Regions from separate parts of the Mycobacterium canetti CIPT 140010059 genome, predicted to be linked through region 1. Evidence: riboswitches for the same ligand, from Rfam matches in the RefSeq annotation. Region 1 holds a riboswitch; the other holds the start of a gene.
The links. Region 1 has a riboswitch for glycine ahead of glyA (serine hydroxymethyltransferase). Riboswitches for the same ligand answer to the same signal wherever they lie in the genome.
Positions count from the first base shown of each region.

Region 2: it holds a riboswitch for glycine, as region 1 does, so the genes downstream of both, gcvP (aminomethyl-transferring glycine dehydrogenase) here and glyA (serine hydroxymethyltransferase) in region 1, are expected to answer to the same signal.

Region 1 covers NC_015848.1:76,310-89,129, reverse strand. Annotated here, with positions in the region: gene MCAN_RS00435 (TetR/AcrR family transcriptional regulator) at 1-541, opposite strand, end outside; gene MCAN_RS00430 (alpha/beta fold hydrolase) at 603-1,433, shown strand; gene MCAN_RS00425 (hypothetical protein) at 1,506-1,886, shown strand; gene MCAN_RS00420 (MalY/PatB family protein) at 1,901-3,073, opposite strand; gene MCAN_RS00415 (metal-dependent hydrolase family protein) at 3,086-4,321, opposite strand; gene MCAN_RS00410 (ABC transporter ATP-binding protein) at 4,401-5,393, opposite strand; gene MCAN_RS00405 (ABC transporter permease) at 5,396-6,445, opposite strand; partial or broken gene MCAN_RS22250 (HNH endonuclease) at 6,516-6,788, opposite strand; gene MCAN_RS00400 (reverse transcriptase domain-containing protein) at 6,876-7,583, opposite strand; glycine riboswitch at 7,775-7,865, shown strand; gene glyA (serine hydroxymethyltransferase) at 8,173-9,450, shown strand; gene MCAN_RS00390 (L-serine ammonia-lyase) at 9,447-10,832, shown strand; gene MCAN_RS00385 (SDR family NAD(P)-dependent oxidoreductase) at 10,857-11,768, opposite strand; gene MCAN_RS00380 (TetR/AcrR family transcriptional regulator) at 11,871-12,440, shown strand; gene MCAN_RS00375 (NADP-dependent isocitrate dehydrogenase) at 12,558-12,820, shown strand, end outside.
Region 2 covers NC_015848.1:2,106,112-2,124,257, forward strand. Annotated here, with positions in the region: gene secA2 (accessory Sec system translocase SecA2) at 1-1,157, shown strand, start outside; gene MCAN_RS09600 (CDP-alcohol phosphatidyltransferase family protein) at 1,354-1,983, shown strand; gene MCAN_RS09605 (DUF881 domain-containing protein) at 1,976-2,899, shown strand; gene MCAN_RS09610 (small basic family protein) at 2,928-3,293, shown strand; gene MCAN_RS09615 (DUF881 domain-containing protein) at 3,310-4,188, shown strand; gene gcvH (glycine cleavage system protein GcvH) at 4,226-4,630, shown strand; gene garA (glycogen accumulation regulator GarA) at 4,870-5,358, shown strand; gene ftsR (transcriptional regulator FtsR) at 5,355-6,098, shown strand; gene MCAN_RS09635 (bifunctional nuclease family protein) at 6,217-6,711, shown strand; gene MCAN_RS09640 (MerR family transcriptional regulator) at 7,216-7,848, shown strand; glycine riboswitch at 7,943-8,040, shown strand; glycine riboswitch at 8,041-8,174, shown strand; gene gcvP (aminomethyl-transferring glycine dehydrogenase) at 8,207-11,032, shown strand; gene MCAN_RS09655 (haloalkane dehalogenase) at 11,253-12,113, opposite strand; gene MCAN_RS09660 (alpha/beta fold hydrolase) at 12,154-13,020, shown strand; gene MCAN_RS09665 (CocE/NonD family hydrolase) at 13,025-14,911, opposite strand; gene MCAN_RS09670 (substrate-binding domain-containing protein) at 14,927-16,960, opposite strand; gene MCAN_RS09675 (malate synthase G) at 17,194-18,146, opposite strand, start outside.

The DNA of each region.
Region 1 (12,820 bases):
TGGGGTCGTCGGCGGTGGCGATGAACATCGCCGCCTCGTCGAGCGCGCCAATGAGCACCTGGGCCAGCGGCCGCACCGGTTGACGAGCCAACTGGCCGGCCCGGATCGCCTCGGTGATCAACTGTTCGGTCATGCCCAGGCTGTATCGCTGGGCGACGTCGCGGAAACCCGCCCAGCCCAGCACGACGGGCGCATCCAGCAGGATCAGCTGACGCACCTCCGGATCACCAGATACCTCGAGCCAGGCATCGACCGCTGCCCGGATTGCATCGGCCGGCGTCGCCGCCCCCGAGGCGGCGACCAAGGTGGCCATCCGGGCCATCACGTCTTGCTCCACGACCTCCACCACATCGCGGAATAGTGCTGCTTTATCGGCGAATTGGTGGTACATCGCCCCCCGCGTGACCCCCGCCTCGGTCGCGATTTCCGGCGTCCCCACCTCCGCATAACCCCGTAACCCCCACAGCTTGCGGGCCCCGGTGATCAGCGCCTCGCGGGTCGCTGCGGAGCGTTCCTCCTGGGTGCGTCTCTTGATTTCCATACAATCTGTTGGTAAGTTACCGGCAGTCTGCTTGTAAATGTACCTCGAAGGGTGGGCATCCATGTCGACGATCGACATTAGTGCCGGAACTATTCATTACGAAGCAACCGGACCCGAAACTGGCAGGCCTGTCGTGTTCGTGCACGGGTACATGATGGGCGGTCAACTATGGCGACGGGTCAGTGAGCGACTCGCCGGTCGTGGCCTGCGCTGCATCGCCCCCACCTGGCCGCTGGGTGCGCATCCTAAGCCGCTACGCCCCGGCGCCGACCAGACCATCGGCGGGGTTGCCGGCATCGTCGCCGACGTCCTTGCCGCGCTCGAGCTCAAGGACGTGGTGCTGGTCGGCAACGACACCGGCGGGGTCGTCACCCAGCTCGTCGCGGTCCACTATCCCGAACGGCTCGGTGCCCTGGTCCTCACTAGTTGCGATGCGTTCGAACACTTTCCGCCGCCGATCCTCAAACCGGTGATCCTGGCCGCGAAATCGGCCACCCTGTTCCGGGCCGCGATCCAGGTGATGCGGGCACCGGCCGCGCGTAACCGCGCGTATGCCGGTTTGTCGCACCACAACATCGACCATCTCACCCGGGCCTGGGTTCGTCCGGCGCTATCCAACCCGGCCATCGCCGAAGACCTGCGTCAGCTCTCGCTATCGCTGCGCACCGAAGTCACCACCGCAGTCGCCGCCCGGCTGCCTGAATTCGACAAGCCGGCGCTCATCGCGTGGTCGGCGGATGACGTGTTCTTCGCACTCGAGGACGGTCAACGGCTCGCCGCGACCATCCCGCGCGCCCGTTTCGAGGTAATCGAGGGAGCACGGACGTTCTCGATGGTGGATTCCCCGGACCGGCTCGCCGACCAGTTGTCGACGGTCGCGGTGCGCACGTAGCCGGGTGCCCGTTTGGGCCAAGAAGTTCCGCGGCACTGCCTTTTGTGGCCCGCGGGACTTAGAATGCCCGCTGTGACGACCCCGTCCAACCACTGGGGGGACGAACGAAGGAAGCTCTCGCATCAGCCACCGGTGCGGGGTCAGATTCTTGGCCGCAGGCAAGCCCGGCGGCTGAGCCAGCACTTCGCGCGGGTCGGCGTCGAAGCCCCGCCGAAGCGCCTTCAGGAAATGCTGTTGGGCGCTCCCGCCGCCGACGAAGAATGGACCGACGTCAAGTTCGCACTGATCGTGACCCAGCTGAACCATGAGAAGCGCGTCGCGAAATTCCACCGCCTACAACGCCGAGCCACGCATTCACTAATCTGTCTGGGTTTGGTTCTCGTCGCACTGAACTTCCTGATCTGCCTCGCCTACATCTTCTTCAGCCTGACCCAACACGCCGCAGCGTTGTGAATCTACTGGTTGGCTTAATCGATGATGTCGCGCAGGGCGGCCGCGATAGCCTCGATCGCCCGATCCAGTATTGCGCGGGTGGTGGCGAAGTTCAGCCGCGCAAATCCCGAGCCCACCGCGGCGCCGAACGGAATGCCAGGCGACAGCGCCACCTTCGCCTTCGAGAGCAGGTATTCCGCCGGTTCAGACGGCAGAGCCAGCGCACGGAAATCCACCCACGACAGGTAGGTACCGTCCGGAGCGTTGACCTCTACCCCGGGAGCTAACTCCGGCAGCGCCCGTGCCAGATGATCACGGTTCGCCCGCAGATAAGGGAGCAGCTCGTCCAACCAAGATTCGCCATGATGGTAGGCGGCGATGTTCGCGCGGATACCGACCGTTGATGCGCCCATGCGGTGCAACATGTTGATCCGGTCCCAGTCGTGGGCGTCACGGCGGTTAGACAGGATCACCTGAGCGCACATCAGACCCGGCAAGTTCCAGCCTTTGGACGCCGACACCAACGTGACCACGACTTCAGCCGCCGCCTCCGACACCGAAGCGGCGGCGACATGGCGCGATCCGTAGACCACCGGTGCCCAGATCTCATCCGCGATCACCCGGGCGCCGTGGCGGGCCGCGATATCCACGATCGCACGTAGCTCGGCTTCGGTGAACGCCGTACCCAGTGGGTTATTCGGATTGCAGATAATCACCGATCCGGCACCGCGGACGAACGCGGCCTGCAGAGCGTCCAGGTCCAGCAGGTAGCGTCCCGAGTCTTGCTGCACCATTGGGACTTCCACTCGTTGGCGGCCGGTGACGTGCAGGACGTCGAAAAACGGCATGTAAGCCGGAACCGGCAACGCGACCGGACTCTCCGGCCGGGTAAGGAATTCGACGACGACTTCCATCCCCTTCAGGACATCCGGCACGACGCGGACCCAGTCCGGTCGGGGGCACCAACCGTAGCGTTGTCGGCACCAATCGGCCGTCGCCCTCGGCAGGCTGTCCTCGCCCAACGGCGGGTAGCCGAACTCCTCGTTGTCGACGCACGCCCGCACCCCGTCGAGCACAGCCGGTGCGGTGGGAAAGTCCATCTCCGCCAGCCACAGTGGCACTACATCGGGCCCGAAATAGTTCCACTTGAGCGTGTTGCGACCCCGAAGCTGTTCCTCGGTCAACAGATTGAAGATGCTGTCCTGCATTTTATGACGGGGTTATGACGGGGTGTTGTAGCCCACAGCGGATGCTTGTAGCGGTACCTGGGTTCCGCTGCGCCAGACGGCTTTGACGTCGCAGAGTCCGGCGGGGTCATGGTCCACACCTGCCGCAACAGCCAGCAGATCAGCGTCGTAGCCCGGCGCGATGCGACCCTTGCGGTGGCCGAGCCCACAGCTGGCAGCGGCCGCTGCGGTGGCGCCGGTCAGCACCTCTGTGCTGGTGAACCCGTGTCGAGACAGATACACCAAATCGTCGGGGAGCACGTCATGGCGTCTGCCCGGGGCGACTCCAGCGTCGGTGGACAGGGCGACACGCGCACCGGCGTCGATGAGCCGGCGGATGTTTCGCCATCCATCCTGCACAACCGCGACAAGGTTCTCCGGCATCTCCGGATACACCCGGGGAATCGTCATACCGCACCACACACCTTGGGCAACAATCGCTTCAACAACATCCGGGCTGGCGGCGGCGCTGCCTTCGCTCAAGAACGTGCAGTGCTCGATGCCGTCAACACCCGCGGCGACCGCCGCGGCGATCCCTGCGGTGGCATGTGCATGTGCGGTCACCGGTAGACCTACCTGCTCGGCGGCCGCCACCACCGCGGCCAGTTGGCCGCTGCCGTACTGCGGCTGCCACGGATCGGATGCTGTGGTAACGAATCCGCCCGTGGCCATCACCTTGATCCAATCCGCTCCCCGCGCGGCCCGCTCCTGCACCGCATCAACCAGCTCCTCGACGCTATCGGCCACGCCGCCGAGGAACCAGCAATGCCCGCCGCTGCGAGTCAATGGTGGCCCAGAAACCACCAGTTCCGGCCCCACCGTCGTTTTCTGCCGATACTCCTCCCGCAGCGCCAAGGCCGCATAGTCACGGTCGCCGAGATCGCGAATCGTGGTGATCCCGGAGCGCAACGCGGCCGCGGCGTGCCGTCGCGCCCGTCCCACCAGCACCGCATGGGGGTCGCCGGCCAAATCCTCTGGCCTACCGTCGGGGTCCCAGCACAAATGCGCATGCGCATCCACCAGACCCGGCAACAAAGTCGATTCACCCAGATCAACCAGGTTCATATCGGGGCAGGCGGAGCCAGCAAAATCGACCGCGCTGATCCGACCATCCTCGACCACGACCAGCACGGGACCACGCTGAAACCGGTATCCGTCGAACATTTGCCTAGCGCGAATCCCGATCCGTCCCGGACGCGCCGACACCTGGCTAATGCTCAGATCGCCCATCGCTCAGGGACCTCCAAACGCGCACGCGGTGTGAACCGCCACCGCTGCCCCGGCAGTGGCTAGTTCCGGCCAAGCCGGGTTAGTCGTTGGCAAGCGCACGATGCTCGATCAGATCGCGCAGACCCCCCACGCCGAGCCGCTCACGAAACGCCTGCACGGTATAGCCGACGGCCGTCGCGTCGCTGCGGGCACGCACGGTCGCCGAGCGCGGCAGGTGAAACAGCACGCCTATCTCGCCGAAGTAATCCCCCGGCCCGGCAACCTTGACCAATTCCTCACCGCCGTCGGCCAATTCGTGCACAATCTCAAACTCGCCCTCCGACACCACGTAGATCAGGTCGCCCATCGTGCTCTGCTCGAACAGCACCTCGCCGGCCTGAAGATGCACGGTTTCAGGTGGCCGATTTGTCTCCGCGAAATCGGGTGTCAGCTCAACGACGCGATCGGCCATCGGCAACATCCTGCTGTCGTGGGTTGCGACCACGACCACACGCTCGCCATCGGCCAGTTCGCGGATCAACCGCAGCACCTCCTCCACCTGGATGAAATCCAGGTGTGCGGTCGGTTCGTCAGCGAGGATCAGTGGCGGATCCAGCGCAATCGCGCGTGCCACCGCGACTCGTTGCTGCTGACCTCCGCTCAGATCACCGGGTCGATGATTCATTCGTTCCGCGAGATTGACGCGCGCCAGCAGTTCTTCGGCACGCCTACGCGACGCCCTGCGTGACATCCCGGCCGAGCGTAACGGCACCATCACGTTCTCGACAGCGGTCAGGCTGGGCACCAGATTGAACGCCTGGAACACGATGCCGACCTTGTTACGCCGGTAGTTCGCCAGCTCGGCGCCTTGTAGCGTCGTGATGTCGACTTCGTCGAACTTGATCGCCCCAGACTTCGGGCGCAGAATGCCGCCCAGACAGGAAAGCAGTGTCGTCTTGCCGCAGCCGCTGGGTCCGAGCAGCATCACCAACGACCCGGCTGCCACGTCGAGGTTCAAACCGTTGATCGGCCTAAGCGCGTATCCACCGCTGTAGTACTCAACGACGAGGTTCTGAATGCTGAGATCGCCCACCGCTAGGGACCTCCGAACGCCTGCGCGGGATCGACCGTCACCACGCGCTTCAATCCGGCAACACTAGCGAACAGACCGATGACGATCGCGGCCACCGGTAGCGCCAGGTAAGCACCGACGGGTACCGCGACAATCATCGGAAACAGTGGTGCCAACACCTGCGCCAGGACGACGCCCACCACCGCCGCAAGCAACGCAATGACCAGCGCCTGTAATGCGAGCCCGGCCATAATCGAGCGCGTTGGCGTGCCAATCGCCTTGAACACCGCGAAGTCACGTAGCCGCTCAAGAGCCGAAAGGTACACCACCGAGCCGACGATCAGCACCGCCACAATCCACAGCAAAACAGCCACGATCGAGATCGAATTCACTGCGACCTTCAATGGGCGCACCAAATCATTGACAGCGCCCACCCGATCGAAAGTCTGGTAACCCTCCGGCAGCTGTCGGGGCATACCTATGATCCCGATGGACGTGATATTCGGCTGCCCGTTGTACGCCAATTTCTGTAAGCCCTCGGTCGTGAGGAAGACATTGGGGATCTTGGCCAGCGCGGTGGAATTCGGCACAATGCCGACGACCCGCAATCTGCGCGCGCCGACCTCGACAGTGTCACCGAGGTGTCGGCCCATCGTGCTCGATGCCGCGACTTCGTCCGGTTTCGACGGTGACCGACCCTCTGAGACCCGTGGCATGCCAGGTCCGTGCTCGGGCGCGCCGAAGACCGTGACGTTTCGCGTCGACGTGCCTTCTTTCATGATCGTCCCCACGCTGCCCAACGGGGCCGCGGCCATGACACCGGGTTCAGCGGCCACTCGGGCCAGGTCAACATCGGGAAACGGTATTGAACCCAGAAAAGGTCCAGCAGCGCCGGATCTGACGACGAATACATCGACACCCATGGAATCGACGGTGTGCCGGGCCTCCACCCGGAAGCCGTTCGCGAGTCCGGTCAAAACAAGCGTCATCCCGAAGATCAGCCCGGTGCTGATGATCGTGATGACCAGGCGGCGCTTTCTCCATTGCATGTCACGCAGGGCCGCGAAGAGCATTCCCAGACGCTACCAACGTGGCGCACTTGTGGGGCCTGGTCTTGACGTTTTGTGGTCAGGGCGCGGCCCGCTAGTGGTCGAAGAGGCGTTCGGGGTGGTGGTAGTCGTTGGTGCGGGCACCGCGGTCGAGGTGGGGTGGCGGGATCCATGCCGTTTGGCCGTCGGACCGTTTCCTTGTCTGCCAGCCTTTCCCGACTAGCTTGTGGTTGGGTGTGCAGGTGAAGGTGAGTTTGTCGATATCGGTTGAGCCGCCGGTTGCCCACTGGTCGATATGGTGGACTTCGCACCGGTCACCGGGTGCGTGGCAGTTGGGTCGACCATGGGTGCGGTGCCCGCGTTGCTGCGGGTCCGTTTCCCGTGGCCGCCCTTCGAACCGGACGTGCGACTTTCACCGTATCTGGCTCTTCACGGAATCTGCCGATGGGGTGGTTCAGACAGCCTGAGTCCAGGGAGTGGGGATCGTGTTGCCCCGATAGCGGTATCGCCGAATGGGCACCGCGGCGGGGTTAAACAGGGTGATCCCGTCCGCGCTGATGGGGTGCCACCGCCCGGTGGGGTCGGTGAGCCAGCGGCGGACGTCGGTCCAATTCCAGCGATGCCGAATGCGCTGCCAGTTCACCAGCCGCAACACCCGCTTGTCTTTGATCCGGTGACGCACCCGGTCCATCAGGTCCGCGTGGTCGATGCGGTCAAAGCACGCCTTGATATCAGCGTCGAGCACCCAGCGATACTCCTGGGTGCCGAACAAGTGAATCTCAGCGATCGTGTCGTGCGCGCGTCGCGCGGGCCGAAACCCGTAGGAGACCGGCTCGAAGTCGGTCTCAAAGATGGGTTCTAGCACCAGTTTCAACGCCGCCTGAACGACCCGGTCGGCCACTGTGGGAATCCCCAGCCGCCGTACCTTGCCCAACCCGCCCGGTTTGGGGATCTTGCGTTCCCGCACCGGTTGAGGTCGAAACTGTCCACTCTTGAGTTCAGTGCGCAGTTCGTTCAGGAACTCCAAGGCCCCGATCTCGGACTCGATGCGGGCCACAGTGAGCCCGTCTGATCCCGCGGCGACCACGGCGTCCACCGGGTCCACCGGGTCCACCGGGTCCACCGGGTCCACCGGGTCCACCGACACCGTGATCGAACTCATATTCGAATGCTATCGCCGCCACGCCCCGCCAGCCGCCGACAAACGCACCCCTGTGGATAAACACCCAACTGTGCACCAACGCGTGATATGACCCGCGCTGTCTGATTGGGCCGTCCGACTACCACCGACCGCAGGGTGACAAAACACATGCGTGGTGTGTATGTTGCTTTCCGTCACAATCGAACAGCCGCTGACGCGATGTGGGAGAACCTCCATGTCGAGGCGCCGTAGGAGCAATCTCCTCCCCGAGAATCTCTCAGGCCCAAGCACCACACCGCCGAGGCAACTCTGGAGACAGGGACGGTCGCACCGACCGTGCCTGACCGAAGGTGTAGAGCGGCGCCATGATGCGACGCCGCAGACTCTCAGGTTTCAGGACAGAGCGGGGAGGGCGCAACCAGCCCGGCGCGATCCGGGCTCGTCGAAACCGGAGTTGGCCCTTGTCTGAACCGCACGATCGAACTGTTGGCGACCTCGCCGTGGCCGAAACGATGTCGCGGCCGCCGGATGCCCATTTGGCCGGGCAGCCGATTGCTCCGGGAACACCCTTGACCGCCCCCGAGTACGCCGAACAGACCGGACTGAGCTGATGAACACCCTCAACGACTCCCTGACCGCCTTCGACCCGGACATCGCCGCCCTGATCGACGGCGAGCTGCGCCGTCAAGAATCCGGCTTGGAGATGATCGCTTCGGAGAACTATGCACCGCTGGCCGTGATGCAGGCCCAAGGTTCGGTCTTGACCAACAAGTACGCCGAAGGCTACCCGGGCCGGCGCTACTACGGTGGCTGTGAATTCGTCGACGGTGTCGAGCAGTTGGCTATCGACCGCGTCAAAGCGCTCTTTGGCGCCGAATACGCCAACGTGCAACCACATTCGGGGGCCACCGCCAACGCCGCCACCATGCATGCGCTGCTAAACCCCGGCGACACCATCCTGGGGTTGTCGCTGGCTCATGGCGGTCACCTGACCCACGGGATGCGGATCAACTTTTCCGGCAAGCTCTACCACGCCACCGCCTACGAGGTGTCCAAAGAGGACTACCTGGTCGACATGGATGCCGTCGCCGAGGCAGCGCGCACACACCGGCCCAAAATGATCATCGCCGGCTGGTCGGCGTACCCACGCCAGCTGGATTTCGCCCGCTTCCGCGCCATCGCCGACGAAGTCGACGCCGTGCTCATGGTGGATATGGCGCATTTCGCCGGCCTGGTCGCCGCTGGCGTGCACCCCAGCCCGGTGCCGCACGCCCACGTCGTCACCTCCACCACTCACAAGACGCTCGGCGGGCCCCGCGGCGGCATCATCTTGTGCAATGACCCGGCCATCGCCAAGAAGATCAATTCCGCGGTCTTCCCTGGGCAGCAGGGCGGGCCGCTCGAGCATGTCATCGCAGCCAAGGCCACCGCATTCAAGATGGCAGCACAACCTGAATTCGCGCAGCGCCAACAACGTTGCCTCGACGGCGCGCGCATCCTTGCCGACCGGTTGACCCAGCCCGACGTCGCCGAACGTGGCATCGCGGTGCTAACCGGCGGCACCGATGTGCACCTCGTCCTAGTCGACCTGCGCGACGCCGAACTCGACGGCCAGCAAGCCGAAGACCGGTTGGCCGCCGTGGACATCACCGTCAACCGCAACGCGGTACCCTTCGACCCTCGTCCCCCGATGATCACCTCGGGCCTGCGAATCGGCACCCCGGCGCTGGCCGCACGCGGCTTCTCCCACAACGACTTCCGCGCCGTGGCAGACCTCATCGCGGCGGCACTGACGGCCACCAACGACGACCAGCTGGGTCCGCTGCGCGCCCAGGTCCAGCGGCTGGCCGCACGCTATCCGCTCTACCCGGAACTGCACCGGACATGACCATCAGCGTCTTCGACCTGTTCACCATCGGCATCGGGCCGTCCAGTTCCCACACCGTGGGACCGATGCGCGCGGCAAACCAGTTCGTAGTTGCGCTGCGCCGCCGGGGCCACCTGGATGACCTCGAGGCGATGCGAGTGGATCTGTTCGGCTCGCTCGCGGCCACCGGAGCCGGTCATGGCACCATGTCGGCGATATTGCTGGGGCTGGAAGGCTGCCAGCCAGAAACGATTACCACCGAACACAAGGAACGCCGGCTCGCCGAGATCGCAGCGTCCGGCGTGACGCGAATCGGCGGTGTCATTCCGGTCCCGCTGACCGAGCGTGATATCGACCTGCATCCCGACATCGTTCTGCCAACGCATCCCAACGGAATGACGTTCACTGCCGCGGGCCCACACGGCCGCGTCTTGGCCACCGAGACTTATTTTTCGGTGGGCGGAGGGTTCATCGTCACGGAACAGACCAGCGGCAACAGCGGCCAACATCCATGCTCAGTTGCCCTTCCCTACGTGTCGGCCCAAGAACTGCTGGACATCTGTGACCGCCTCGACGTGTCAATTAGCGAAGCGGCGCTGCGCAACGAAACATGTTGCCGCACCGAGAACGAGGTACGCGCCGCGCTGCTGCACCTGCGCGACGTCATGGTTGAGTGCGAACAGCGGAGCATCGCTCGCGAAGGGTTGCTTCCTGGCGGCCTCCGGGTGCGCCGGCGAGCGAAGGTGTGGTATGACCGCTTGAACGCCGAAGACCCCACTCGCAAGCCGGAATTCGCTGAGGACTGGGTCAACCTGGTCGCGCTGGCAGTCAACGAGGAGAACGCCTCCGGTGGGCGCGTCGTCACCGCCCCGACCAACGGTGCCGCCGGCATCGTGCCGGCGGTCCTGCACTACGCAATCCACTACACGTCGGCCGGCGCGGGGGACCCCGACGATGTCACCGTGCGATTCCTGCTCACTGCTGGAGCCATCGGATCGTTGTTCAAGGAGCGAGCATCGATCTCCGGAGCCGAGGTCGGCTGTCAGGGCGAGGTCGGCTCCGCGGCCGCCATGGCCGCCGCCGGATTGGCTGAAATCCTCGGCGGCACACCGCGACAAGTGGAAAACGCCGCCGAGATCGCCATGGAACACAGCCTCGGCCTGACCTGTGACCCCATCGCCGGGCTGGTGCAGATCCCCTGCATCGAACGCAACGCGATTTCCGCCGGCAAGGCCATCAACGCCGCACGGATGGCATTGCGCGGCGACGGCATCCATCGCGTCACCCTCGACCAGGTCATCGACACCATGCGCGCCACCGGCGCGGACATGCACACCAAGTACAAGGAAACCTCGGCCGGCGGGCTCGCCATCAACGTCGCAGTCAACATCGTCGAGTGTTGACCAACCGTTGCCGTTGAGTCCGGCTCATCCGACGGGATAGACGACCCCGGTGAGCTCTTCGGACACAGCCCACAGGCGGCGCTGCAGCTGCTCGTCGTGAGACTGGGCGCTGGAGGCCACCACCTTCGGGTAGCCCCGTATTTCACCGAAGCCATCGGGTCCGAAGTACTGGCCGCCGCGCACCGCGGGATCGGTGGCGGCACGCAATGTCGGCAGGGCCCCCAGTTCGGCGTCTTGCATCAGCGGCGCCAGTATGGCCGCCACCGCGACGAGCGGCCGTGGCATGTTGCGGACCAGTTCGGTGTTGGACACTCCCGGGTGCGACGCGACCGCGATGGTGGTTCCGCCCGGTGCTAACCGACGCTGAAGTTCATAAGTGAACAGCAGGTTGGCGAGCTTGGCTTGGCCGTAGGCGGCGACCCGCCTGTACCGGCGTTCCCACTGGAGGTCGTCGAAATGGATTGCGGCACGGATGCGATGGCCGACGCTGCTGATGGTGACCACTCGTGAACCGGCGACGGGCAGCAGTCGATCAATCAACAGGCCGGTCAACGCGAAATGGCCCAAGTGGTTGGTGCCGAACTGCATCTCGAAGCCGTCTGCTGTGGTCTGTCGGGGTGTATACATCACCCCGGCGTTGTTGATCAGCAGGTCGATGCGCTGGTGGTCAGACTTCAGCTGTGCCGCGGCGGCGCGCACCGACGCCAGCGAGGTCAGGTCAAGCTCCTGAAGCTCTACTTCGGCGCCGGGGGTGGCCTCGGTGATGCGTGCCGCCGCCTGCTTGCCCTTGTCGAGGTTGCGCACAGCCAGCACCACGTGTGCACCATGGGCGGCAAGCGCTGCGGCGGTCTCGAATCCAAGTCCGGTGTTGGCCCCCGTGATGACGGCGGTCCGGCCGGTCTGGTCGGGAATGTCGGCGGCAGTCCATTTGGTCATGAGGGCTCCTCGCTATGCTTTGACTAAGCGGGGCGAGCGCTCCGCTTAGCCGAACTATACGGAACGCGCGCCCCGCTTTGTCAAGGCTTTCGGAGGTACGACTTGGCTCCTACTGACCGGCGGGTGCGTGCCGACGCGGCCCGTAACCGGGCACGCGTATTGGAGGTTGCCTACCAAACCTTTGCGGCCGACGGTCTATCGGTGCCCGTTGACGAGATCGCTCGGCGCGCCGGAGTCGGCGCAGGCACGGTATACCGGCATTTCCCGACCAAGGAGGCGCTGTTTCAGGCGGTGATCGCCGACCGGATGCACCGCATCATCGACAAGGGACATGCCCTGCTCAAATCCAAGCATCCCGGCGACGCGCTGTTTGCATTCCTGCGGTCGATGGTATTGCAGTGGGGCGCCACCGATCGCGGCCTGGTCGAGGCGCTGGCCGGCGTCGGGATTGAAATCAGCAGCGCGGCCCCGGAAGCCGAGGCAGATTTCTTGGACCTGCTCACCGACCTGTTGCGCGCCGCCCAGCGCGCCGGCACCGTACGGCCGGACGTAGACGTGCTTGAGGTCAAGACGCTCCTAGTCGGCTGCCAAGCGATGCAGAGCTACAACGCTGAGTTGGCCGCAAAGGTGACCGACGTCGCCCTCGACGGCCTTCGGGCAAACAGAAAGTGATCGTCGTCGCGCAGAACACCGCCCGAATCATGTGCGGCGCAATCCGCGATACTGGTAACCGCCGCTACAACGCGGAGTGATTCAGCATCTGACCGACAGTGACGCCGGGAGAACACCATGAGCGCCGAACAGCCGACCATCATTTACACGCTGACCGACGAGGCGCCGCTGCTGGCGACCTACGCCTTTCTGCCGATTGTGCGTGCCTTTGCCGAACCGGCGGGCATCAAGATCGAGGCCAGCGACATCTCTGTAGCGGCACGCATCCTGGCGGAATTCCCCGATTACCTGACCGAGGAGCAGCGGGTACCGGATAACCTCGCCGAACTGGGCCGGCTGACTCAGCTACCCGACACCAACATCATCAAGCTGCCGAACAT
Region 2 (18,146 bases), 2.0 Mb from region 1:
TACGGCAGTTCTACCAGCTCGGTGTCTCACCGATACCACCGAACAAGCCAAACATCCGCGAGGACGAGGCCGACCGGGTCTACATCACCACTGCAGCCAAGAACGACGGGATCGTCGAGCACATCACCGAGGTGCACCAGAGGGGGCAGCCTGTGCTGGTCGGTACCCGCGACGTGGCCGAATCCGAGGAACTGCACGAACGCCTGGTGCGCCGCGGTGTGCCCGCCGTGGTGCTCAACGCGAAGAACGACGCCGAGGAGGCCCGGGTCATCGCCGAGGCCGGCAAATACGGCGCGGTCACGGTGTCAACTCAAATGGCCGGGCGCGGCACCGACATCAGGCTCGGCGGGTCCGACGAAGCTGACCACGACAGGGTCGCGGAATTGGGCGGCCTGCACGTGGTCGGCACTGGCCGTCACCACACCGAGCGGCTAGACAACCAGCTGCGCGGTCGGGCCGGGCGCCAGGGAGATCCCGGGTCGTCGGTGTTTTTCTCAAGCTGGGAAGACGATGTCGTTGCGGCCAACCTCGACCACAACAAGCTGCCGATGGCAACCGACGAAAATGGCCGGATTGTCAGCCCGAGGACGGGTAGTCTGCTCGACCATGCCCAGCGCGTTGCCGAGGGCCGGTTATTGGATGTGCACGCCAACACGTGGCGCTACAACCAGCTGATCGCCCAGCAGCGCGCCATCATCGTCGAACGGCGTAACACGTTGTTGCGCACCGTAACCGCGCGTGAGGAACTCGCCGAACTGGCGCCTAAGCGGTACGAGGAGCTGTCCGACAAAGTATCCGAGGAACGCCTCGAGACGATTTGTCGGCAGATCATGCTGTATCACCTCGACCGTGGCTGGGCCGATCACCTGGCGTATCTGGCCGACATCCGGGAGAGCATCCATCTACGCGCGCTGGGCCGGCAGAACCCACTCGACGAGTTTCACCGGATGGCTGTGGACGCGTTCGCGTCGCTGGCCGCCGACGCCATCGAGGCGGCTCAACAGACGTTCGAAACCGCGAACGTCCTTGACCACGAGCCGGGGCTGGACCTGTCCAAACCGGCCCGGCCGACGTCGACATGGACCTACATGGTCAATGACAACCCACTGTCCGGTGACACGCTTTCTGCCCTCAGTCTGCCCGGGGTGTTCCGCTGAGCTGCCCAGCGTAAGCGCCGAGCGTAACGCCACTGCGAAATTTCGGGCAGAAAATCGCAGTGGCGTTACGCTCGCGGCTAGGGGTGCCCCCACAGCCCGCCGTTTCGGCGCGCATCGTCGCCAGGCTAGATCCGATTGCCCGGCTCCTCAGCCCGCCGTTTCGGCGCGCATCGTCGCCAGGCTAAGGTCACGGCTCATGGAGCCGGTGCTCACGCAGAATCGGGTGCTGACTGTCCCCAACATGTTGAGCGTTATTCGCCTCGCGCTCATCCCAGCATTCGTCTACGTCGTGCTCAGCGCGCACGCCAATGGCTGGGGGGTAGCGATCCTGGTGTTCAGTGGCGTTTCGGACTGGGCTGATGGCAAGATTGCACGGCTACTAAACCAGTCATCGCGGCTGGGCGCGCTGCTGGACCCGGCCGTTGATCGCCTCTACATGGTCACTGTTCCTATCGTGTTTGGCCTGAGCGGCATCGTGCCGTGGTGGTTTGTCCTTACGTTGCTGACCCGCGATGCGCTGCTGGCTGGGACGCTGCCGCTGCTATGGAGCCGTGGACTGTCAGCGCTACCGGTGACCTACGTCGGTAAGGCAGCGACTTTCGGCTTCATGGTTGGCTTTCCGACCATTCTGTTGGGGCAATGCGATCCATTGTGGAGCCATGTGCTGCTGGCCTGTGGTTGGGCATTCTTGATCTGGGGTATGTATGCCTACTTGTGGGCCTTCGTGCTGTATGCAGTGCAGATGACGATGGTGGTGCGGCAGATGCCTAAGCTCAAGGGCAGGGCTCATCGGCCGGCGGCCCAGAACGCTGGTGAACGTGGCTGAGTCTGACCGGCTGCTCGGCGGCTACGACCCCAACGCCGGCTACAGCGCCCACGCAGGGGCGCAGCCACAACGCATCCCGGTTCCGTCGTTGCTGCGCGCGCTGCTATCAGAGCATCTGGATGCTGGATACGCGGCGGTTGCCGCCGAGCGCGAGCGTGCTGCGGCACCACGGTGTTGGCAAGCCCGCGCCGTCAGCTGGATGTGGCAGGCATTGGCCGCGACCCTAGTCGCCGCCGTGTTCGCTGCCGCGGTTGCGCAGGCGCGCTCGGTGGCACCCGGCGTGCGCGCCGCCCAACAGTTGCTCGTTGCGAGTGTGCGATCAACCCAGGCCGCCGCCACCACGTTGGCTCAACGGCGCAGCACACTCTCGGCGAAAGTCGACGACGTGCGGCGGATCGTACTCGCAGACGACGCCGAGGGACAGCGGCTGCTGGCCCGTCTCGACGTGCTTAGCCTGGCCGCGGCCAGCGCACCGGTTGTCGGGCCTGGTCTGACGGTGACCGTGACCGATCCCGGTGCGAGCCCTAATCTTTCCGACGTGTCCAAGCAGCGGGTTAGCGGTAGCCAGCAAATCATCCTCGACCGCGATTTGCAGCTCGTCGTCAACTCACTGTGGGAAAGTGGCGCCGAGGCCATCTCGATCGATGGCGTCCGGATCGGGCCGAACGTCACGATCCGGCAAGCCGGCGGAGCAATCTTGGTCGACAATAATCCCACGAGTAGTCCCTACACCATCTTGGCGGTCGGGCCGCCACATGCCATGCAGGACGTCTTCGATCGCAGCGCCGGGCTGTACCGCCTGCGGCTGCTGGAGACCTCCTACGGTGTCGGCGTCAGTGTGAACGTCGGCGACGGTCTGGCATTGCCTGCCGGTGCGACCCGGGATGTCAAGTTCGCCAAACAGATTGGGCCCTAGTGAGAGAAGTCCTGGTGAATAGGAAACCATGGGGAGCGATACGGCCTGGAGTCCGGCGCGCATGATCGGGATCGCGGCGCTCGCCGTTGGAATCGTGCTGGGTTTGGTTTTCCATCCCGGCGTGCCAGAGGTCATCCAGCCGTATCTGCCGATCGCGGTGGTCGCCGCGCTCGACGCGGTGTTCGGTGGCTTGCGCGCCTATCTCGAGCGGATCTTTGACCCGAAGGTCTTCGTGGTTTCGTTCGTGTTCAACGTTTTGGTGGCTGCCCTAATCGTCTATGTCGGTGACCAACTGGGCGTCGGCACACAGTTGTCCACCGCGATCATCGTCGTGCTGGGCATCCGCATCTTCGGCAACACCGCGGCCTTGCGGCGGCGGTTGTTCGGAGCGTGACGGAGATGAGATCACCGTGAGTGAGAATCGCCCAGAACCCGTGGCAGCCGAGACTTCCGCCGCCACAACTGCGCGTCACTCCCAAGCCGACGCGGGCGCTCACGACGCCGTGCGACGTGGTCGTCACGAACTACCAGCCGACCATCCGCGCTCCAAGGTCGGACCGCTGCGGCGGACAAGATTGACCGAAATACTGCGGGGTGGTCGCTCGCGTCTGGTGTTCGGGACGCTTGCGATCTTGTTGTGCTTGGTTCTGGGGGTTGCCATAGTCACTCAGGTCCGTCAGACCGACTCCGGTGATTCATTGGAAACAGCCCGTCCTGCAGACCTATTGGTGTTGTTGGATTCGTTGCGGCAACGTGAGGCCACGTTGAACGCCGAAGTGATCGACCTTCAGAACACGCTGAACGCGTTGCAGGCATCCGGCAACACCGATCAGGCAGCGTTAGAAAGCGCCCAGGCTAGATTGGCCGCGTTGTCCATCCTGGTCGGCGCCGTGGGTGCCACCGGGCCGGGCGTCATGATAACGATCGACGATCCGGGACCCGGAGTAGCGCCTGAGGTGATGATCGACGTGATCAACGAACTGCGTGCCGCTGGAGCCGAGGCGATCCAGATCAACGATGCACACCGGTCGGTACGGGTCGGGGTTGACACCTGGGTTGTCGGTGTGCCCGGCTCACTGACAGTCGACACCAAGGTCCTGTCCCCGCCGTATTCGATTCTGGCGATTGGTGATCCTCCAACGCTGGCCGCGGCGATGAACATTCCTGGTGGTGCACAGGACGGTGTCAAACGCGTCGGCGGGCGGATGGTTGTGCAGCAGGCCGACCGTGTGGACGTGACCGCCTTGCGGCAACCAAAACAGCACCAATACGCTCAGCCCGTCAAGTGAACTAGCCCAACTCCGAGCCGACCAGAATAGGATTACCGTGAGCGATATCCCGTCCGATCTGCACTACACCGCCGAACACGAGTGGATTCGCCGCAGTGGCGACGACACCGTCCGGGTGGGGATCACCGACTATGCACAGTCGGCGCTTGGCGACGTCGTTTTCGTTCAGTTACCCGCTATCGGCACCGCGGTCACCGCCGGCGAGACCTTCGGCGAAGTGGAATCGACGAAATCTGTGTCGGATCTCTATGCGCCCATTTCGGGTAAGGTGTCTGCGGTCAACAGCGATCTGGACGGCACTCCGCAATTGGTGAATTCCGACCCCTACGGAGCCGGCTGGCTGCTGGACATCCAGGTCGACAGCTCGGATGTCGCTGCCCTGGAGTCAGCTTTGACGACACTGCTCGACGCTGAGGCCTACCGCGGCACACTGACCGAGTGACGATTGCTAAGGTCCCTGCCAGCGTCACGTGGGAGGTCGCGGGTCTGCACGGATCCGGGCGGGGCAGGGCAATCGAGCCTGGGATCCGCTGGGGTGCGCACATCGCGGACCCGTGCGCGGTACGGTCGAGACAGCGGCACGAGAAAGTAGTAAGGGCGATAATAGGCGGTAAAGAGTAGCGGGAAGCCGGCCGAACGACTCGGTCAGACAACGCCACAGCGGCCAGTGAGGAGCAGCGGGTGACGGACATGAACCCGGATATTGAGAAGGACCAGACCTCCGATGAAGTCACGGTAGAGACGACCTCCGTCTTCCGCGCAGACTTCCTCAGCGAGCTGGACGCTCCTGCGCAAGCGGGTACGGAGAGCGCGGTCTCCGGGGTGGAAGGGCTCCCGCCGGGCTCGGCGTTGCTGGTAGTCAAACGAGGCCCCAACGCCGGGTCCCGGTTCCTACTCGACCAAGCCATCACGTCGGCTGGTCGGCATCCCGACAGCGACATATTTCTCGACGACGTGACCGTGAGCCGTCGCCATGCTGAATTCCGGTTGGAAAACAACGAATTCAATGTCGTCGATGTCGGGAGTCTCAACGGCACCTACGTCAACCGCGAGCCCGTGGATTCGGCGGTGCTGGCGAACGGCGACGAGGTCCAGATCGGCAAGTTCCGGTTGGTGTTCTTGACCGGACCCAAGCAAGGCGAGGATGACGGGAGTACCGGGGGCCCGTGAGCGCACCCGATAGCCCCGCGCTGGCCGGGATGTCGATCGGGGCGGTCCTCGACCTGCTACGACCGGATTTTCCTGATGTCACCATCTCCAAGATTCGATTCTTGGAGGCTGAGGGTCTGGTGACGCCCCGGCGGGCCTCATCGGGGTATCGGCGGTTCACCGCATACGACTGCGCACGGCTGCGATTCATTCTCACTGCCCAGAGGGACCATTACCTGCCGCTGAAGGTGATCAGGGCCCAGCTGGACGCCCAGCCCGACGGTGAGTTGCCACCATTCGGATCTCCTTACGTTCTACCGCGATTGGTGCCCGTAGCCGGCGACAGTGCTGGCGGCGTCGGGTCGGACACCGCGTCCGTGTCGCTCACGGGTATCCGGCTCAGTCGGGAAGACCTCCTGGAACGATCGGAAGTGGCCGACGAGCTACTGACGGCCCTGCTCAAAGCCGGTGTGATCACCACCGGGCCGGGCGGCTTCTTCGACGAACACGCCGTCGTGATCCTGCAATGCGCACGAGCGCTGGCCGAATACGGCGTCGAGCCGCGGCATCTACGCGCCTTCCGCTCCGCGGCCGACCGGCAGTCCGACCTGATTGCCCAGATTGCCGGCCCGCTCGTCAAGGCCGGCAAGGCCGGTGCCCGCGACCGGGCCGACGACTTGGCCCGTGAGGTGGCCGCGCTTGCCATAACTTTGCACACGTCGCTGATCAAGTCTGCGGTTCGCGACGTTCTTCACCGCTGAGGACTAGACTTCGTTCGACAGCTTGGTGTTCGACGTCACGGTAGAGACGTGGCGCCCACCGCGTCGTCGCACCGAGCGTGAGTCGGACACCGGTTGCATGTGCGGAGGGCAGACGCAGATGGGTGAAGTTCGTGTTGTCGGCATTCGCGTCGAGCAGCCGCAGAACCAGCCGGTGCTGTTATTGCGCGAGGCCAACGGTGATCGATACCTGCCGATCTGGATCGGCCAGTCGGAGGCTGCCGCTATCGCGCTGGAGCAGCAAGGCGTCGAGCCGCCACGTCCGCTGACCCATGATCTGATCAGGGATCTCATTGCTGCGCTGGGGCATTCGCTCAAAGAGGTGCGCATTGTAGACCTGCAGGAAGGAACTTTCTACGCTGATCTGATCTTCGACCGCAATATCAAGGTGTCCGCCCGTCCCTCGGACTCGGTGGCAATCGCATTGCGAGTGGGTGTTCCGATCTACGTCGAGGAGGCCGTACTAGCCCAGGCCGGTCTGCTGATTCCCGACGAAAGTGACGAGGAGGCCACCACCGCTGTTCGCGAGGACGAGGTGGAGAAATTCAAAGAGTTTCTCGACAGTGTGTCACCTGACGATTTCAAGGCCACCTAGCGCGGCGACGATGCGCGCCGGGACGGCGGGCTGAGGAGGCGCGCGATAAGGCCGAGCGCGGCGACGATGCGCGCCGGGACGGCGGGCTGAGGAGGCGCGCGATAAGGCCGAGCGCGGCGACGATGCGCGCCGGGACGGCGGGCTGAGGAGGCGCGCGATAAGGCCGAGCGCGGCGACGATGCGCGCCGGGACGGCGGGCTGAGGAGGCGCGCGATAAGGCCGAGCGCGGCGACGATGCGCGCCGCGACGGCGAGCATCCATTATTTGCCGGCCAGCAACGTCACGGCTGCGTCTCATCTCTGGCTGCAATTGTCGACACGCCTAGCGGTTAGTGCCTAATGCGCCCGGCGACCGCGATACTTTGATCACGACTTGATAGTTAACCGGGAGCATCGCGCCCATCGAACAGCGTATGCTCTCTAACACTCGGGCCCTAAGTAATGGCTGTCGGGGGAGCCAGTGACGCAGCTAGTGACAAGAGCGCGATCGGCGAGAGGAAGCACCTTGGGCGAGCAGCCACGTCAAGACCAGCTCGACTTTGCTGACCACACGGGCACTGCTGGTGATGGTAACGACGGCGCCGCTGCGGCCAGCGGACCCGTGCAGCCCGGCCTGTTCCCCGACGATTCCGTTCCTGACGAGTTGGTAGGTTATCGCGGACCGAGCGCCTGCCAGATCGCTGGGATCACCTACCGCCAGCTCGACTACTGGGCGCGCACATCGTTGGTTGTGCCGTCGATCCGTAGTGCGGCAGGATCCGGCAGCCAGCGGCTGTACTCGTTCAAGGACATCTTGGTTCTCAAGATCGTCAAACGGTTGCTCGACACCGGTATCTCGCTGCACAACATCCGGGTTGCAGTTGACCATCTGCGCCAGCGTGGCGTCCAGGATCTGGCCAACATCACCTTGTTCTCCGATGGGACCACCGTGTACGAGTGCACGTCGGCCGAGGAGGTCGTCGACCTCCTGCAGGGCGGCCAGGGTGTGTTCGGCATCGCCGTCTCGGGCGCGATGCGGGAGCTGACGGGTGTTATCGCCGACTTCCACGGTGAGCGCGCCGACGGCGGGGAGTCGATTGCTGCCCCCGAAGATGAACTGGCCTCCCGACGCAAGCATCGCGACCGCAAGATCGGCTAGCCGAGAGTTCCCCCGCGAACAGACACAGAATCGCACGCGGCAGGCTCCTCGGATGCGATTGTGTGTCTGCTCGGCAGTAGACTGGACAACGCATCGCTCTAGTGCGGGAGAGTTCTGTGGCTGCCAGCTACGGACGCCGAAGGAGCAATACCTCTCCGTCAACCTCTCAGGCACCCGGACCGCGCGAGACTACGATGCCTCTGGAAAGCGGTGGCGACCCCTGGCGGTCCTCACCCGCCGATGGGGAAAGGCGATTCACCTGACGGTGGACAGAGTCGCCGAATCTCTCAGGCGCCTGGCGTGCAGGTGAAGACAGAGGGAGAGGGCCGCTAGTCCTCTGCTTTGTCAGGAGTTCACCGTGTCCGACCATTCGACGTTCGCAGACCGGCACATCGGTCTGGACAGCCAGGCCGTCGCGACCATGCTCGCCGTGATCGGGGTGGATTCGCTCGATGACCTGGCAGTCAAGGCGGTCCCGGCGGGCATCCTAGACACACTCACCGACACCGGAGCCGCACCGGGTTTGGACAGTCTGCCACCGGCTGCCAGCGAAGCCGAGGCGCTGGCCGAGCTGCGAGCGCTGGCCGACGCTAACACCGTCGCCGTGTCGATGATCGGGCAAGGCTACTACGACACACACACCCCCCCGGTGCTGTTACGCAACATCATCGAGAACCCGGCCTGGTATACCGCCTACACGCCGTACCAGCCCGAGATTAGTCAGGGTCGGCTGGAAGCCTTGCTGAACTTCCAGACCCTGGTCACCGATCTGACCGGCCTCGAGATCGCGAACGCGTCGATGCTCGACGAGGGCACCGCGGCGGCCGAGGCCATGACTTTGATGCACCGCGCGGCCCGCGGGCCGGTGAAGAGGGTGGTCGTGGACGCCGACGTGTTCACCCAGACCGCGGCGGTGCTGGCCACCCGCGCCAAGCCGCTGGGTATCGAGATCGTCACGGCCGACCTGCGCGCCGGTCTGCCCGACGGCGAATTTTTCGGCGTCATCGCCCAGCTGCCCGGGGCCAGCGGCCGGATCACCGACTGGTCTGCCCTGGTGCAACAGGCCCACGACCGTGGCGCACTGGTGGCCGTCGGCGCCGACTTGTTGGCGCTGACGCTGATCGCGCCGCCCGGAGAGATCGGCGCTGACGTCGCCTTTGGCACCACACAACGGTTCGGAGTGCCGATGGGGTTTGGCGGCCCGCATGCCGGGTACCTTGCGGTGCACGCCAAGCATGCGCGTCAGCTGCCCGGCCGGCTGGTCGGTGTGTCCGTCGACAGTGACGGCACGCCGGCCTATCGGTTGGCGCTGCAGACTCGCGAGCAACACATCCGCCGCGACAAGGCCACCAGCAACATCTGCACCGCACAAGTGCTGTTGGCGGTGCTTGCCGCGATGTACGCGAGCTACCACGGCGCGGGCGGGCTGACCGCCATCGCACGCCGGGTGCATGCCCACGCCGAGGCTATCGCCGGTGCACTGGGCGATGCGTTGGTGCACGACAAGTACTTCGACACGGTGTTGGCCCGGGTGCCCGGTCGTGCCGACGAGGTGCTGGCCAGGGCCAAGGCCAACGGCATCAACCTGTGGCGTGTCGACGCCGACCATGTGTCGGTAGCTTGCGACGAAGCCACCACTGACGCCCACGTGGCGGTCGTTCTGGACGCGTTCGGTGTAGCGGCCGCCGCACCCGCCCATGCGGACATCGCAACGCGCACATCGGAGTTCCTGACGCATCCAGCGTTCACGCAATACCGCACCGAGACGTCGATGATGCGGTACTTGCGTGCGCTGGCGGATAAGGATATTGCCCTCGACCGCAGCATGATTCCGCTCGGCTCGTGCACGATGAAACTCAACGCCGCCGCCGAGATGGAGTCGATTACCTGGCCTGAATTCGGGCGTCAGCATCCATTTGCCCCGGCATCTGATACCGCTGGGCTGCGTCAACTTGTTGCCGACCTACAGAGTTGGCTGGTGCTGATCACCGGTTATGACGCGGTGTCGCTGCAACCTAACGCGGGCTCGCAAGGCGAGTATGCGGGCCTATTGGCGATCCACGAGTACCACGCCAGCCGGGGTGAACCGCATCGCGACATCTGCCTGATCCCGTCCAGCGCGCACGGCACCAATGCCGCGTCAGCCGCCTTGGCCGGCATGCGCGTGGTGGTGGTGGACTGCCACGACAACGGCGACGTCGACCTCGATGACCTGCGCGCTAAGGTCGGGGAGCATGCCGAGCGGTTGTCGGCGCTAATGATCACCTACCCGTCCACTCACGGCGTGTACGAACACGACATCGCCGAGATCTGCGCTGCCGTGCACGACGCGGGCGGCCAGGTATACGTCGACGGAGCCAACCTCAACGCCCTGGTCGGCCTGGCCCGGCCGGGCAAGTTCGGCGGTGACGTCAGTCACCTCAACCTACACAAGACATTCTGCATTCCGCACGGCGGCGGTGGCCCAGGCGTCGGCCCGGTGGCGGTGCGGGCGCACCTGGCACCGTTTCTGCCAGGTCACCCCTTCGCCCCCGAGCTGCCCAAGGGCTATCCGGTGTCGTCGGCACCATATGGGTCGGCTTCGATTCTTCCGATCACCTGGGCATACATCCGGATGATGGGGGCTGAGGGACTGCGGGCGGCATCGCTGACAGCGATCACGTCGGCTAACTACATTGCGCGCCGCCTTGACGAGTATTACCCGGTGCTGTACACCGGCGAGAACGGCATGGTCGCCCACGAGTGCATCCTGGACTTGCGCGGTATCACTAAGTTGACCGGTATCACCGTCGACGATGTCGCAAAACGGCTGGCAGACTATGGTTTTCACGCACCAACGATGAGTTTTCCGGTGGCCGGTACGCTCATGGTGGAGCCCACCGAGAGCGAGAGCCTGGCCGAAGTGGACGCCTTCTGCGAGGCCATGATCGGCATCCGCGCCGAGATCGACAAAGTCGGGGCCGGGGAGTGGCCTGTCGACGACAATCCGCTGCGCGGCGCACCGCACACCGCGCAGTGCCTGCTGGCGTCTGATTGGGACCACCCGTATACGCGGGAACAGGCCGCCTACCCGCTCGGCACCGCATTCCGACCCAAGGTTTGGCCCGCGGTACGTCGCATCGACGGCGCCTACGGGGATCGCAACCTGGTCTGCTCATGCCCGCCGGTAGAGGCTTTTGCCTAAACGCTCGTCGACCGGCCCCCGGTCGAGCTCGAGGCCCGGGTGCTACTGGGTGGGTAGCTGACGTGTCGGCTGCTATGGGTCGTTGTCGGGGTTGCGGAGTTTTCGGGGTGGCGGCAGGTGTTGGTGCGGGGTTGACCGTGGTCGGAGGTGGGGAGCTATTCGGTGTCGCCACCCGCGCTCCAACAATGCCAGCTGTTGCGGGGTGCTCAGCGACAGAGGTTCAGCCGAAGCGCTCAATGATCGCGGCGGCGATCCGGTCGGGGGCGTCCTCCTGGATGAAGTGTTTGGCGTTGGGCAGCTCCACCAGGACGTGGTCGGGAAATGTCGCACTCAGTCTGGGGATAATCGTTTTCGGCCTGAATGCGACATCCTTCATCCCCCAAATCAACAGGGTGGGCTTGGTACCCAGCGTGGCTGGCACCTCCCGGGCGAGCCGTGCCAGCAGGGGACGGGCGGCCAGGATCTGTTTGGGCATCTCGGCTACGCCTCGGCGTGCCGCGGCGTTGGGCTGCACCGCCCGGTAGTGCGCCATCACCGCGCTACTCGGCCGGTGCTCGGTTCCCGCGGGTATCAAGCGCTCGACAAAGAAGTTGCGCCGTAAGATCGCGTACTGCACTGGCGGGCTGGACATCACCCTGCTGAAGGCCTTCATCGCCAGCGTGTCCGCCGGCCAGAACCACGTGTTGCCCAACACGACGCCGCGGACCCGGTCGGCACGCTCGACAGCGACCGCCATGCTGATCGGGCCACCCCAGTCCTGACCCATGCTCAGGTAGCGATCCAGGCCCAGGTGATCGACGAATTCGCCGATCACCCGCGCGTGCTCGTCGATCTGGTACCCGAATCCCGAGGGACGCTCCGATAACCCGAAACCCAGATAATCCGGAGCCACACAACGGAAACGGTCCCGCAGTGCGACGATGATGTCCCGATACAGGAAACTCCACGTCGGGTTGCCGTGACACAACAGGATCGGCGGACCCGTGCCCTCGTCGACGTAGTGGATGCGTCCACGCGAGCTGTCGAACCAGCGCGACTCGAACGGGTACAGCTGCGGATCCGGCGTGAAATCGATGCTCATTACCCTCCTCCGATCGCGCTCATGATGGTATGCCCGAAGGGTGACATCACCGAGTGTCCGGGAGTGGCGTGACGGTGGCCGCTGGCTGCCGACGGCTGTCGGAAAGGTGTTCGTCCGGTCCGGGCCGGGCGACACGCCAACAATGCTCCTGCTGCATGGCTATCCGTCCAGTTCGTTCGACTTCCGGGCGGTGATTCCACACCTGACCGGCCAGGCTTGGGTAACGATGGATTTTCTGGGCTTTGGCTTGTCCGACAAGCCGCGCCCGCACCGGTACAGCCTGCTGGAGCAGGCCGACCTGGTGGAAACGGTGGTCGCCCACACCGTGACCGGCGCGGTCGTCGTGCTGGCCCACGACATGGGCACGTCGGTGACCACCGAGCTGCTAGCCCGTGATTTGGACGGCCGGTTGCCGTTCGATCTCCGACGTGCGGTGCTGAGCAACGGCAGTGTGATCTTGGAGCGGGCCAGCCTGCGTCCGATCCAGAAAGTACTGCGCAGCCCGCTTGGTCCGGTCGCTGCCCGGCTGGTCAGCCGCGGTGGCTTCACACGAGGGTTTGGCCGGATCTTCTCCCCAGCGCACCCGCTGTCGGCGCAGGAGGCCCAAGCCCAGTGGGAGTTGCTGTGCTACAACGACGGCAACCGGATCCCGCACCTGCTGATCAGCTACCTCGACGAGCGGATACGGCACGCGCAGCGTTGGCATGGCGCGGTCCGCGATTGGCCCAAACCGCTTGGGTTCGTGTGGGGACTCGACGATCCGGTGGCAACAACCAACGTGCTCAATGGACTACGGGAATTGCGCCCCAGCGCCGCCGTCGTGGAACTGCCAGGGCTGGGCCACTACCCGCAGGTCGAGGCTCCCAAAGCATATGCCGAGGCCGCGCTATCGCTGCTCGTCGACTAGCCGGCTATGGCTGTATCACGGGCAGATCGATGCGAGAGGCATGCATCCGGCTACGGTAGACGCGCACGGTCGGTGCGCAACCGGGAAGGATGGCGAAGTGGCTTGCGTCCGCGCCGGCGATGGCGATGCGGATGCGGTGCCCCGGTTGGAACAGATACGACGTCGGCAGCAGGTCGAATGTCAGCCGGGCAATCTCGCCCGGGACTAGGGGCCACGCGTCCCCGCTCGCGAACGTTCGGTAGGGGACCACCTGGCGGTACGGCGGCGGCCCGTCGCTGAGCCGGCGGTGGATGGCGCGTAGCTGGCCTTCGGTGATGTAGGCGACACGGCCGCGCGGATCGACGTCTTCCAGATAGACGAAGAAGGTGCCGTCGCTCGACGTCGACGTGATAAACAGCGTGACCACCACATGACCGGTCACCTCCAGGGGATGGTCGAGGGGTGCGGAGGTGTAGGTCAGCAGCTTGGCATCCTGGGCCTTGCGGTCCGGGTAGCAAACGTGTCCACCGATGCCCACTTGCGAGCGCCAGCGTGAGCGCTCGCCCGTTCCGGCCGTCTGATCCACCACGTATTCGTCTGCACCGCTGTCGCTATCGGGTGCGTCCGGGCGCAGCTGTCGGTCTGCGGACAGGTAGTAGCTCTGCGTGGTGGCGGGCGGCGGCCAGGTGTCGGCCGACTTCCAGCGGTTCTCGACCAAGGTGAAGTAGTGCACCGGCGGCTCGGAACCGATGCCCGTATCGGCCCCCTTGACGTGATGGTCGATGAACCTCAACAGTTCGCCGTCGTGATCGAAGTCGGGTCTGCTGAGCCCGCGCAGTGGGTCGACGCGCCAGCCGCCGGTGTGGTTCCATGGACCCAGGATCAAGTGGCTGCCCGGGGTGGAGATGGTCAGAAAACGCTTGATCGCGGCATGCGCATACCCGCCGTCGAACCAGCCGCTGTAGCTGTACATGGCCGCTCCCGACGCCTGCACGTCACGCCAATAATTGTGCGGGCTGATCAGGTTGATGCTGCCCGACTCGATCGGTGTACCGATCGGCTCCAGGCGGGCGTCAGGTTGGCCACGATAGGGATCCGACGCGGATACGTCGTCCCGAAAGGTCAATGACCCCGCGACCTGGTGAACGTCGTAGTTGCCGCGATGCGCGGCGATGGCCCCGTCCCGCAGCGAGCGATCATGGTCCTCCTGCACCGGCTGCATGCCGGTCACCGGGAGCTTCGCCCACCACCCGACCACTTCGTGCAGGGCGTTGCGGTCGAGCGCCTCGTTGTAGCGTCCCCAGGTGTCGGTGAACCAGGCGGCGTGGATGCCGCCGGGGAACGCGATGTCGGTGTAGACGTCGAACAGCGAGAAGCACGGGGCGATCACCCGCACCGCGGGATGCTGGTTGACCAGCAGTAACTCGGCCGACGTGCCGTCGTACGAATTTCCCAGCGCAGCGACCGTTCCGTTGCACCAAGGCTGGCGCACGATCCAGTCGACGATCTCGGCGCCGTCCCGGATCTCGTCGGAGGACCATTCGCACACGCGGGCGCCGAACGACGCGCCCGATCCGCGCACATCCACATCGACCCAGGCGTAGCCGCTGGCGACGAAACGTCTCCGACGACGCTTATCCGCGGCGATGTGCTGGAAGGGCTTGCCCCCGAGCAACATCCGCAACGGCCAGCGCAACTGCAGCGACCGGTAGTAGCGGGTCTGATGCAGGATCGCGGGCAGCCTTGCGGCACTCGTCAGGCCCGCGGGCAGGTAGAGGTCGATGGCGATGCGCACCCCGTCGCGCATCGTCACATAGCACGAGGAGTAGCGCATCCCACGATATCTCGGGTAGGCGGATCGTTGGTCCGGCGCGGAGTACCAGGCCGCATCCGAGCCGCCGCGTCTGGTCATCGGGTAGCCAGGCGATCAGCTCAAGAAGATGTTGACCGCGGTTGCCAGGTCGGGGGAGGCCGATGTCTCCAGGTTTTGGTAGCTGCCGCCGCTGAGCTGTGCGACGGCTTCCCAGGTTGCCCGATCGGGATCAGCACCGAAGTCGATGATGTTGACCGCGATCGGCTTGGCCGGGTCTGCGCTCTTGCGGATGAAATCCTGCAGGCCCGGCCCGTCGAGGGTTTGGTCGGTATGCGGCCCCGCGGTAATAACCAGCACAGAATTAGCTTGGCCAACATGGTAATTGGCTAGCATCTCCTGATAGATCAAGCGCAGAGTGGTGAACGACACCGCGCCACCGCCCGAGGAGTATTGCTTGCCCAACGCGGCCGTCAGGGCCGCGGGGCGGGGCTGGCCGTTGACCGGGTCGGCCAATGGCCCGGCCGGCACCTCTGTTCGGCCCTCGCGGCCGTCGAATGTCCACAGTCCGACGACCGAACTGGGCGGCATCGCCTTGATCCGGTTCTCAAGCGCCGCAACGACATTGCTAAGCCGGCTGTTGCCGCCTTCATCATTGGGCATCGATTGGTCGAGCATGATGGTCGCGGCCACTCCGGCCGACGCGGTGACCATGGTGTCCGCCAGGGTCGCGCGCATGGAGTCGTCACCCACCGACAAAGTCGAAGACAGCGCTGGGAAACTGGTGACGGGGCTGCTCGGCGGTTTGACGTCGCTGACTCGGAAACCAGCTTTGGCCAGTTTGGCCAGTTGCTCGGGCTTGTGCATATACCTGGCAAACGCGCTGGCCGCCGACGTCTGCTCCTGCGATAGCCATGCACCACTGAGCAGCACCGTCGGATAGTCAGCGACCGCAGCCGGCCCCGGCGGCAGCCAGGAACCCAAGGTGTTCTCGGCATCTGAAAGTGACTGGCCGCGCTGGAACAACTGTTGTTCGGTGGTGACCACCGCGTGCACGGGCGCCGTGGCGACATCGCCGGGCTTGAGCAGCGTGTCCATCGCCGCGGTCAAGGAGTCGTCGGCGAGCTTAGGTCGTGCGCCCATCAGGGTGCGCACCGCGCCGATACCCGCTGTTGCTGGCGCGCCAGCAGGTGCTGACGCGGCAGCCACCGCCTCGCCGGCCAAATACGCGGCATCGCCATTGCCACTGCTCGGCATTGCCAGCCGCAGTGATCCCCAGGCAGGCAAGTCCAAGCCGGACAACGAGTTCGGATTGGTTTGCAGGCCGGGCAACGCCGCCCAGTTCTGGTTGGCGAGGGCCTGCTGCAATTCGGGCCGCACGGCGAGCAACACCGGCGATATCACCAGTGAGCGGCTATCGCTGATGGCTTGGCTGCCCGCGGCCCCGGTAAGCCGCGCCGCCGAGATAGAGCTACTCGGAATCCACAATCCCGGCTGGCCGCCCAGTTCGGTCGGCCATTTGCCGATGAAACCATTGATGACGGCATCGGAGCCGGCCGAGGTGACAGCCACTGCCACACAACGGTCGCCGACCGGGCCCGCCGACGCGTTGTAGCTGTCGGCTGACTCCTTTACCTGATCGGCGATTGATGGGTCGGCTATAACAGCGACGGTGTCCTTGCCGCCCACGCAGCGGGCGGCAGCCGTATGCGAGCGGTTGGACAACGCGTCACCGAAGAAGCGCCACAAGATCACCCCGGCCACCATCACCACCACTGCGACAAGGGCCACGATCACGCCGATACTGACTCCCCGCCGCCCGTCCGCGCTACGGTGCCCGGCCTGCCAGTCGCCGGGCCCCCGATGTCCGAAGCGAAACAGCGGCGGCGGGGCGGCCGCTATGGGCTCGGTACCCGTTGGCTCCCAGTCGGGGCGGGGTGGAATGTCAGGGTAGTCTTCTGAGCCGCTAGCCGAGTAGCCGCCGACGGCGGAGTAGTGGCCCTCGCTGGATAACGGGCCGTCATCGGGCTGATCTACACCGGGATAGTCGTAGCTACCCGATGTGTCCTCCCAGTGCTGTTGTTCCGCCGCATGTCCGTCGGACAGTTCGTCAGCGGAATCCTCGGGGTCGGGCTTGCTGTGCCTACCCATACCGGCGTCTACGTCCTCTCCGTCGAAGGCCGGCGCCTGTCAAGCACGAGCTACGCACCGGCTCTGCCCGATGGGGCCGGCTCTCTCCCGCAAGCGGGCGGTGCCCCCACAGCGGCCCGCTAGCGGGCCGCATCGTCACCGGCCCTGTCCGATGGGGCCGGCTTCTCAGCGGCCCGCTAGCGGGCCGCATCGTCACCGGCCCTGTCCGATGGGGCCGGCTTCTCAGCGGCCCGCTAGCGGGCCGCATCGTCACCGGCCCGGGCCTTAAACTCCCGACGACGTCGGTGCAGGATCGGCTCGGTGTAGCCGTTAGGCTGCTGGGCCCCGGACAAGATCAGCTCCTGCGCGGCCAGGAAGGCGATACTGTCGTCGAAGTTGGGTGCCATCGGTCGGTATGCGACGTCGCCCGCGTTTTGTCGATCGACCAACGGCGCCATCCGCTCCAAGCTGGCCCGCACATCCGCGCTGGTGATCACACCGTGGCGCAGCCAGTTGGCCAACAATTGGCTGGAGATTCGCAGCGTGGCCCGGTCCTCCATGAGCGCGACGTCGTGGATGTCGGGCACCTTCGAGCAGCCGACACCTTGATCAACCCAGCGAACCACGTAGCCGAGGATGGATTGACAGTTGTTGTCGACCTCTTCGCGGATCTCGTCGGGAGCCCAGGCCAATTCCTTGGCCAGCGGAATGGTCAGCAATTGTTCGATGGTGGCGCGACGCTTCCCCGCCAGTCCTTGTTGCACCGCGGCGACGTCGACCTGGTGGTAGTGCAGCGCGTGCAGGGTGGCCGCAGTGGGAGAGGGAACCCAGGCGGTGCTGGCCCCGGCGCGCGGCTGGGCGATTTTTGTCTCGACCATGTCGGCCATCAGCTCGGTCATTGTCCACATGCCCTTGCCGACCTGGGCTCGGCCGCTGAACCCGGCGGCCAGGCCGGCATCGACGTTGTGGTCCTCGTAGGCCAAGATCCACGGCTGGCTCTTCATGGTGCCCTTGCGCACCATCGGGCCGGCCTCCATCGAGGTGTGGATTTCATCGCCGGTGCGGTCCAGGAACCCGGTGTTGATGAACACCACGCGGTCCGCGGCAGCTTTGATGCACGCCTTGAGGTTGACCGTGGTCCGGCGTTCCTCGTCCATGATGCCGATCTTCATGGTGTTTTGCGGCAACCCCAGCACATCTTCAACCC